Regions from separate parts of the Ruminococcus sp. SR1/5 genome, predicted to be linked through region 3. Evidence: predicted binding sites of a transcription regulator. Region 3 holds the regulator's gene; each other region holds the start of a gene.
The links. Region 3 encodes Rex, which represses fermentation and respiration genes when NADH is low (regulators of the CRP and FNR family bind a similar motif). Its sites were predicted from a motif close to ATTGTTAANNNNTTAACAAT; they were not measured.

Region 1 (3,262 bases), 1.9 Mb from region 3:
CTCACAGATCTGAGAAATATGCACCAGCCCGGAAACCCCGTTCCCAAGCTCCACAAAAGCACCATACGGCTGCAAACTCTCAACCGTACCCTCCGTCACAAAGCCAACCTGGATATTGGAAATCTTATTCCGTTTCTCCACCTCAGCCCTCTCACGAAGAATCTCCCTCGCCGAAAGCACCAGCCTCTTCTTCGCCTTATCAGCCTCGATCACCCGCACCTGGATCGGCTTATTCAGAAACACCTCAGTATCCTCAACAAACTCCAAAGCAAGCCTGGATGCCGGAATAAAACCACGGACACCCTCAACATAAGCAATGGCACCCCCGTTAACGATCCCCTTCACAACAACATCCAGCACCTCACCCGAATCCTGAAGCTCCTTCAGCCTGTCCCAGGCAAGCACATCCGCAGCATCCGCTCTGGAAAGAAGAATATTCCCCTGACCATCATCCCTGCGAAGAACCATCGCCTGAACCTCATCCCCCGGCTGAACAGCCTCTTTAATATTAAACCCCGGCACCCGGGAAAACTCCTCCACCGGAATAAAACCCTCAGCATAAAACTTAAGGTCAAGAACAACCCCCGACTCATCCACACTCACAACAGTCCCTGAGATAATATCACCCTCATCGATCCTCTTAAAAGAAGCCTCCAGCTCCCTCTCAAAATCCTTCATAGACTCCGCCATATCCAGACCTCCCATTCAAACAAAAACCCAACCACCGCCGCCCCAAACCAGACGACAGCACTATAATCCTAATCATTATAGCATGCACACCCCACCCGCGCTATATTTTTTGCACTGGAAATTTCTTAACCCCTTTATTTCTCTCCAACACACAGGACAGACTCAGATCAGCCCATTTATCACAACCTTGATGCTTTCTTTATTTCTCTCCAAGATGCTTTCTTTGTTTCTCTCCAACGCACAGGACGGACTGCCGGAGGGGCGGCTACATGGTCGGGACCCGGTGCGTCGGAGTAAGCCGCTGGTCATACTTAGCGCCTGAGGCTTCTGACGGGAAGGTACTCTGCGGCCACAAGCCGCAGAGTAAGCCCCATCTGTCTGAGCCAGGTACGCATCAGCGTACATGGCGAGTTATGGGGCGCCCTGCACGGCAGAAGACTCAGACGCTTAGTATAACCCGGCGAAACGACCGCACCAGGCACGACCATGCAGCCGCCCCTCCGGCAGTCCGTCCGTCCCTCCCTCCCTCCATCCCCACCCACAAAAAAAGAGCCCCAAAAAGGCCCAAAAACGAGGAGTGCCCCGGTAGTGGCTTACCGGGGCGATTATTATGAAAAAAATTGTATGTGTAATGATACAGATACACACCATTACAGCGTCTTTCGTAACGTTCTTTCGAACTATCCCTATACTACCAGACAAATATGAACAAACAATGAACATCTCGTAAACAATTAGCGCATTTGCACAATTTTTCCCAAAACACCCTCCCCCAATTTATAAAAACACCACATTCACAAACAAAACCAAAACCCTAAACATTGTACATATTGTACATCTCAACCAAACAAACCAACAACAACCCCAACAAAAGAGCCACAACCCTCACCCTCTAACTCAAACTCCATCTAAAACATCATCAAAAACACCAGCCATCACAAACCATCACCGCCGTGAAAGCATCCCCTTAATAAACTCAATCGCCTTCTCAAAAATATTCTTCACATCAGACTTCGTAACACCCATATCCTTCAAAGTACTATAAGCATCACTCACATACCCCTTGATCTGATCATCACTCATCTCGATCCCACGGAACTTACTGATAATATTAACCAGCGAACTCTTATCATCCTCATTAAGACTCACCCCAAAATGATCCGCAGCCTCATCGATCCCCTGAGAAATCTCATCATCCGTGATCTGGTTAGAATCAAAAAGCCCCTTCACATAAACAATGATATCCCCAACCTTATCCGGATCAGAAGCAAGAGACCCAACCTCATTATCCTTCAGGATCTCCTCCGCCTGACTCATAACAGAACCGGAATCAGACGCCATAACCATCATCGGAGATGTACATGAAATAACACCCGCAATAACCAAAGCTGTAACCTTGTTCAATCTTCTCATAATATTCAACCTCCATACGGGCACCAGCCCTTATCAAAAATTGCCTTTTACTATTTTTAACTATCTTTTACTGCCTTTTTATTACCTCATCATTACCTTTTCGACGCCCCTCAGTATACCACACACCCCCACCCCTCTGTAAACCTCAATTTTCCCCATTCCCACCCACGCCATTCAGACTTTATGTATATCACCAAAAATATATTCACAATATTTTCATATTTTAAACAAACTTTCCTAACATCTCATCAGTAAAATAAAAAATGTAAATTTTTCATTACTTACTTATGTCTGACACCTCAGACATAACCTCCTTTCTATAACAAATATATAGGTCCGGACAGGAAACCTCTCCAACATTCCCGTCCGGAAACGCAAAAAGAACCCGGAACAGCTGCCCGGGCTCTTTTTGCGTTTATCATATATTAATTTTTCTCATCATAAATACAGTTGGCAAGCATCGCAAACTGCTCCAGAGTCAGCGCCTCACCCCTGATATTCAGCGGAAGATCACACCTGTTGAACACATCCTCGATCTCCTCCTTACTCAGGGAAAAATCTCCGGAATTTCTGATCCCGTTCACAAGCGTCTTTCTCCTCTGGTTAAAAGATGCACGGATCAGACGGAACATAAGCCCCTCATCCTTCACATCCACCGGCGGCTTCTCATAACGCGTCAGCTTGATCACCGCACTTCCAACCTTCGGCCGCGGCATAAAACAGTTCGGCGGTACATTCGCAACGATCTCCGGCTTCGCATAATACTGCACAGCCAGGGAAAGCGCACCGTAATCCTTGGTACCGGGACCAACCTGCATACGGTCTGCAACCTCCTTCTGCACCATGACAGTGATCGAATCCACAGGAACATTCTTCTCAAAAAGCCCCATGATGATCGGAGTCGTAATGTAATACGGCAGATTCGCAACCACCTTCACAGGCTTACCGCCGTTTTTCTCATCTGCGATCTTTTTGATATCCGTTTTCAGGATATCGTTATTGATCACGGAAACATTATCCCAGTCCTTCAACGTATCCTTAAGGATCGGGATCAGCGAACTGTCGATCTCCACAGCAGCCACCTCTCTGGCAGCCTCCGCAAGATACTGGGTCATAGTTCCGATACCCGGACCGATCTCCAGTATAAAATCATCCTTCG
Region 2 (3,262 bases), 2.4 Mb from region 3:
TTTCTTTTTCTGGAGTCTTTTTGTTGACATATAGAGTTCCTCCTTAGATAAAATGATATTTTCGGTATAAAAATGTAAACTCTCTCACCGGAGAGAGAAACAGAGCTACAGCTTATGAAAAACAGGACGGCGGTTTTTAAATACAGCATAATGGGAAAAACCACATTCACGGAGAACATCAGCCGCCTTGTCAAAAGCATAGCCGATCTTATCCGGAGTATGGGCATCTGCACCGATGGTGATGATCTCACCGCCAAGCTCACGGTAACGTCGGATAATATTGACACATGGATTCGGTTCACCAAGCCCGTAGTGATAACCGCCTGTGTTCAGCTCGATTCCCACATTTTTGCGGATCAATGTCCGCAGGATCTCGTCCAGGATCTCCTTATATCTTCCATAAGAATACTGACGGTTCTGATTTGGACCATAACGTACTACATAGTCGATATGTCCGTACACATCCATCTCGTCAAAAGCAGCGATATTTTCCAGGATGGATTCAAAATATTCCATGTAGCATGCGGATTCCTTACGGCCCTCAAAATAAGAAGGATAATAAGGATCGTATCCGTGCACCACATGGGAGGAACCAATAACGAAATCAAAGGGAACTTCTTTCAGAAAATCGGAAAAAGATTCTGCAAGCTGAGGCTGAAGTCCAAGCTCGATCCCGAAGTTAACCTGGATCTGGTCTTTAAAAGCATCCGCAAGACTCTCAAGTTTCTGGCGGTATGCAGGGATGTTCAGGGAAAAATCAAGATTTTCCGGAGTATCGGGATAATCCGGATCAAAATGTTCAGTAAAACAGATTCCCGTGAGACCCTGGTCTGCGGCAGTCTGGATCATTTCTTCCATTGGTGTATCGGAATCTGCGGAAAAAGAGGAGTGCATATGGCAGTCCCATAAAATTTTCTGGTCCATTTTGTACCTCCATATTAAAGCCTTTATATTCTGTGACAATGATCGTATCTGCCTGCTGTGAAGCCGGGAAAGTCAAACTCCCGGCGGGAATATAGATATCTGTTTTGGGGATCAGCAGGACAGAACTTTCTATCAGAGAATTATAGCACATTTTTCAGGAATTTTCTTAATATTTATTTTAATGTTCTTTTTTATAAATAGCTCTTGAATTTTTGTTTGGAATTAGGTACAATATGAAGCAGGTTGATGTTTCTTTAACAAACAAAGGAACGATTTAATCACCATTCAATTCATAGGAGGAATTTATCATGGCAGTAAAAGTTGCAATTAATGGTTTTGGACGTATCGGTCGTCTTGCATTCCGTCAGATGTTTGGAGCAGAGGGATTCGAGGTTGTAGCAATCAATGACCTTACATCTCCTAAAATGCTTGCTCACTTATTAAAATATGATTCTACACAGGGAAGATATGCTCTTGCAGATACAGTAACAGCAGGAGAGGATTCCATCACAGTAGACGGAAAAGAGATCAAAATCTATGCTAAGGCTAACGCTGCAGAGCTTCCATGGGGAGAAATCGGTGTAGACGTAGTTCTTGAGTGCACAGGTTTCTACACATCTAAAGACAAAGCTCAGGCTCATATCGATGCAGGTGCTAAGCACGTAGTTATTTCCGCTCCGGCTGGAAACGACCTTAAGACAATCGTTTACAACGTAAACCATCAGGGTCTTACAAACGAGGACAAGATCATCTCCGCAGCTTCCTGTACAACAAACTGCCTTGCACCAATGGCTAAGGCTCTTAACGATCTTGCACCGATCAAATCCGGTATCATGTGCACAATCCACGCTTACACAGGCGATCAGATGACACTTGACGGACCGCAGAGAAAAGGCGATCTGAGAAGATCCCGTGCAGCTGCAGTTAATATCGTTCCGAACAGCACAGGTGCTGCTAAAGCTATCGGACTTGTTATCCCAGAGCTTAACGGCAAACTTATCGGTTCTGCACAGCGTGTTCCTACCCCAACAGGTTCTACAACAATCCTTACAGCAGTAGTTGAAGGAAATGTTACAAAAGAGCAGATCAACGCAGCTATGAAAGCAGCTTCTAACGAGTCCTTCGGATACAACGAGGATGAGATCGTATCCAGCGATATCGTTGGTATGAGATTTGGTTCCCTCTTCGATGCTACTCAGACAATGGTACTTCCACTTGAGAATGGCACAACAGAGGTTCAGGTAGTTTCCTGGTATGACAACGAGAACTCCTACACAAGCCAGATGGTTCGTACAATCAAGCATTTCGGAAGCCTTCTGAACGCTTAATTTTCAGCGAACGAGTGTAGAAGAATAGACTCAGAAAGGGTCCGGTCTGAAGAGGACCGGGCCCTTTTTTTTCAAAAGACCAAACAAAAAAATGTCTGAGGAAATGACTGTTAACAGAGCGGACAACAATACCGCTCGCCCTTATTCATCTGCTTTTGCAGAAATAAAAGTTAAGGAGATATAGAGATGCTGAACAAAAAAAGTGTTGACGATATCAATGTAAAAGGACAGAAAGTACTTGTAAGATGCGACTTCAATGTTCCGCTTCAGGATGGAAAGATCACAGATGAGAACCGTCTTGTAGCTGCTCTTCCTACAATCAAGAAACTGATCGCAGACGGCGGAAAGGTTATCCTCTGCTCCCACCTCGGAAAACCGAAGGGAGAGCCGAAACCGGAGCTTTCTCTTGCACCTGTAGCAGTTCGTCTTTCTGAGCTTCTTGGCCAGGAAGTAAAATTTGCAGCAGATCCTGAGGTAGTAGGACCGAACGCAAAAGCTGCTGTAGCAGAGATGAAAGATGGCGATGTAGTTCTTCTTGAGAACACACGTTATCGTGCAGAAGAGACAAAGAATGAAGATAAGTTCAGCGAAGACCTTGCTTCTCTTTGTGATGTATTTGTAAATGATGCATTCGGAACTGCTCACAGAGCTCACTGCTCTAACGTAGGTGTTACCAAATATGTAAAAACAGCAGTTGTAGGATATCTGATGCAGAAAGAGATTGATTTCCTTGGAAACGCTGTAAACAATCCGGAGAGACCATTCGTAGCAATTCTTGGCGGCGCTAAGGTTTCCAGCAAGATCTCTGTTATCAACAACCTTCTTGACAAGGTAGATACACTGATCATCGGTGGTGGTATGTCTTATACATTCTCCAAGGCTATGGGCGGACATATCGGAACATCCCTCTGCGAGGATGATTACCTTCAGTATGCTCTCGACATGATGAAGAAAGCAGAGGAGAAGGGCGTGAAGCTTCTTCTTCCTGTAGATAACAGAATCGGTGATAA
Region 3 (3,262 bases):
ATTTGCCGGCATCTGCCTCAATAAGACCGTTGATGATCTTCAGCATGGTGGTCTTTCCGGTTCCGTTGTTTCCGATCAGTGCCACACGCTCGCCGCGTTTGATATCAAAGGAGATATCGGAGAACAGGGTCTGTCCCGGAAAGGCCTTGGAAAGCGCTTCCACGTGGAGCACATCGTTTCCGCTTAACACCCGTGGTTCTAGCGAGATACGCATCCGGTCCTGGAGCTCAAGAGGCTTTTCGATCCTCTGTACACGGTCCAGCATTTTTCACGGCTTTCCGCACGCTTGATGGATTTTTCACGGTTAAAGGATTTCAGCTTGGCGATAACGGCTTCCTGATGCTTGATATCCCGCTGCTGATTTAAGTATGCCTTGTACTGTGCGTCACGAAGCTGAGCCTTCTTGAGAGCATAGGCAGAGTAGTTGCCGCTGTATACGCGGGTCTGTCCGGCTTCGATCTCAATGACCTTGGTGACCACCTTATCCAGAAAATAACGGTCATGGGAGACGATAAAAACAGCTCCCGGATAATTCAGAAGATAAGTTTCCAGCCAGGAGATGCTTTCCATATCCAGGTGATTGGTTGGCTCATCCAGAAGCAGGATATCCGGCTTGGAAAGAAGCATCTTGCCCAGCGCCACGCGGGTTTTCTGACCGCCGGAAAGAGTTTCGATCTGCTTGTCATAATCTTCCTCCGTGAAGCCGAGACCCTTTAAGACACCGGTCAGCTCACTTTTGTAAGCGTATCCGTTCTCCAGCTCAAACTGATGGGTCAGGCGGGTATAGGTTTCCATCAGACGGTTCAGCTCATCACCGGTCACCGTGTTCATTTCCTGTTCCATATTGCGGATACGGCGTTCCATATCGATGATGTGCTGCTTTGTGGTAAGAAGCTCCTCGTAGATGGTATGATGTCCGTGGATATCCTGGTACTGGGCAAGATAGCCGATATTTTTATCCCGGGCAAGCACAACGGTACCGGAATCAGCAGAAAGCTCCTGCATGATGATCCGCAGCAGTGTGGTCTTTCCTGCACCGTTGCATCCGATCAGAGCAGCCTTTTCACGGTCTTCAATGTGAAAGGATGCATCATTTAAAATTACTTTTTCGCCAAAGGCCTTGCATATATTCTGACATGATAAAATCATAAAAACTGTCCTCCTGTATAAAGAATCACCCCTGTTTATGTCTGAACAGGGAAAAATCCTCCACCTATTATAACGGAAACTGCCGGGATTTCAAAGAAAAAATCAATTATTAGAAAAAATATAAAGAAATTTGTACAGAATAGACAACTTTAATTGACAGGAAAATGTCAATTCGTTATAATTAACCTAGTGTAAGGTAAGGAGGAAAACTATCGTGGAGACAAAACAAATCTCGAAAGCGGTGATTAAGCGTCTGCCACGCTATTACCGCTACTTAGGAGAGCTGATGGAAGACAATGTAGAACGTATTTCTTCCAATGAGTTAAGTAAGAAGATGCATACCACAGCTTCTCAGATCCGTCAGGATCTTAATAATTTCGGCGGTTTTGGGCAGCAGGGGTATGGCTATAATGTACATTATCTTTATACAGAGATTGGTAAGATCCTGGGACTGGATACCGTTCATCCGATGATCATTCTGGGTGCCGGTAATCTGGGACAGGCACTTGCCAATTATGTGGATTTTGAGAAGCGCGGGTTCAGGCTGGTTGGTATCTTTGACGTAAATCCTGTGCTTGAGGGCATCGCAGTCCGTGGACTTGAGATCCAGATGCTCAGTGAGCTTCCGTTTTTCCTGAGAGAGAATAACGTGGAGATCGCGATTCTGACACTTCCCAAGAATAAAGCCAAGGAAATGGCAGATATCCTGGTGGAGAACGGGATCAAGGCAATCTGGAATTTTGCACATCTCGATCTTGAGACACCGGATGATGTGATCGTAGAGAACGTTCATCTTTCCGAGAGTCTGATGACACTGTCTTATAATCTCAGCAAATACAGGCAGGAACATGTGGATAAGTAAGAATTGTTAAGCTGCCGGAAACGGCAGCTTTCTCTATGACAGAGGGGAGGCAGAAGACAGAATGAAGAAGCTTGTTACCTGCAAAGAAATGAAGAATCTGGACTCCACAACGATCCGTGAGATCGGAGTTCCCTCCGAGGTTCTGATGGAGCGGGCAGCACTGAAGGTGGTAGAGGAAACAGAAAAGTATCTCCAGAAGGACGAAAGGATCCTGGTAGTCTGCGGAAGCGGAAATAATGGCGGTGACGGTATCGCTGTTGCCAGATTGTTCCATCTGAAGGGGATCCGGGTAGAGTTTTATATGGTCGGAAACAAAGATAAAATGACCAGAGAGACTGCTCTTCAGTATAAGATCGCTTCTGGTTATCGTGTCCCGGAGGTGAATAACCCGCAGTGGAGTGAATATACTACTATAGTAGATGCCGTGTTTGGGGTAGGCCTGACGCGTCCGATCGAGGGGCATTATGCTGATATCATCCATGAGATGAACAGTGCGAGGGCCAAAAAGATCGCAGTTGACATCCCGTCAGGAGTGAACGGAGATACTGGCCTGGAAATGGGAATTGCCTTCAGCGCCGATCTAACTGTCACATTTGCCTACCGGAAAAGAGGTCTTTGCTTTTATCCGGGAAGACTGTATGCAGGAAGGATCGTTACCGCCGATATCGGGATCTATGAGCAGGAAGCTGTGACTGCATCTGCCGCCTGTCTGGAAAATAAAGATCTGAAGCTGTTTCCGGAACGTGATCCCGGCGGAAACAAGGGTACCTTCGGAAAAGTGCTCTTTGTGACCGGAAGTGAGGGAATGTGCGGAGCCGCTTATTTAAGCGCCTGTGCAGCACTTCGTGCCGGTGCGGGAATGGTAAAGATCCAGACTGTGGAAGCCAACAGGATCCCACTGCAGATACTCCTTCCGGAGGCTATGGTCTGCAGCCGCTTTGATCAGGAATCCAATGAACAGCTTCTATCCTGGTGTGATGTGATCGTGATCGGACCGGGACTTGGAACATCAGTGGCCAGCCGTGAGAGAGAACAGTGGTTTCTCACGGCGGCTGCCCGGGAGAAAAAGCCGCTGATCCTGGATGCGGACGGCCTGAACCTTCTGGCTGCACATCCACAGTGGTATCAGTATCTGGGAGAGCATGTAGTCCTGACACCGCATATCGGAGAAATGAGCCGGCTCAGTGGCAGAACGATCCAGGAGATCCAGCATGAGATCGCAGATACTGCACTGAAATGTGCTGCGGAAAC

Region 1: the regulator Rex is predicted to act here: its motif matches at 2,316-2,335, upstream of CK1_RS12395 (DUF1002 domain-containing protein).
Region 2: the regulator Rex is predicted to act here: its motif matches at 1,167-1,186, upstream of gap (type I glyceraldehyde-3-phosphate dehydrogenase).

The regions. Positions count from the first base shown of each region.
Region 1 covers NC_021014.1:2,470,615-2,473,876, reverse strand. The annotation lists gene CK1_RS12400 (30S ribosomal protein S1) at 1-690, opposite strand, end outside; gene CK1_RS12395 (DUF1002 domain-containing protein) at 1,636-2,103, opposite strand; gene rsmA (16S rRNA (adenine(1518)-N(6)/adenine(1519)-N(6))-dimethyltransferase RsmA) at 2,529-3,262, opposite strand, start outside.
Region 2 covers NC_021014.1:2,972,935-2,976,196, forward strand. The annotation lists partial or broken gene CK1_RS14950 (hypothetical protein) at 1-30, opposite strand, end outside; gene CK1_RS14955 (histidinol-phosphatase HisJ family protein) at 106-924, opposite strand; gene gap (type I glyceraldehyde-3-phosphate dehydrogenase) at 1,233-2,252, shown strand; gene CK1_RS14965 (phosphoglycerate kinase) at 2,439-3,262, shown strand, end outside.
Region 3 covers NC_021014.1:570,030-573,291, forward strand. The annotation lists partial or broken gene abc-f (ribosomal protection-like ABC-F family protein) at 1-1,149, opposite strand, end outside; gene CK1_RS02860 (redox-sensing transcriptional repressor Rex) at 1,361-2,011, shown strand; gene CK1_RS02865 (bifunctional ADP-dependent NAD(P)H-hydrate dehydratase/NAD(P)H-hydrate epimerase) at 2,073-3,262, shown strand, end outside.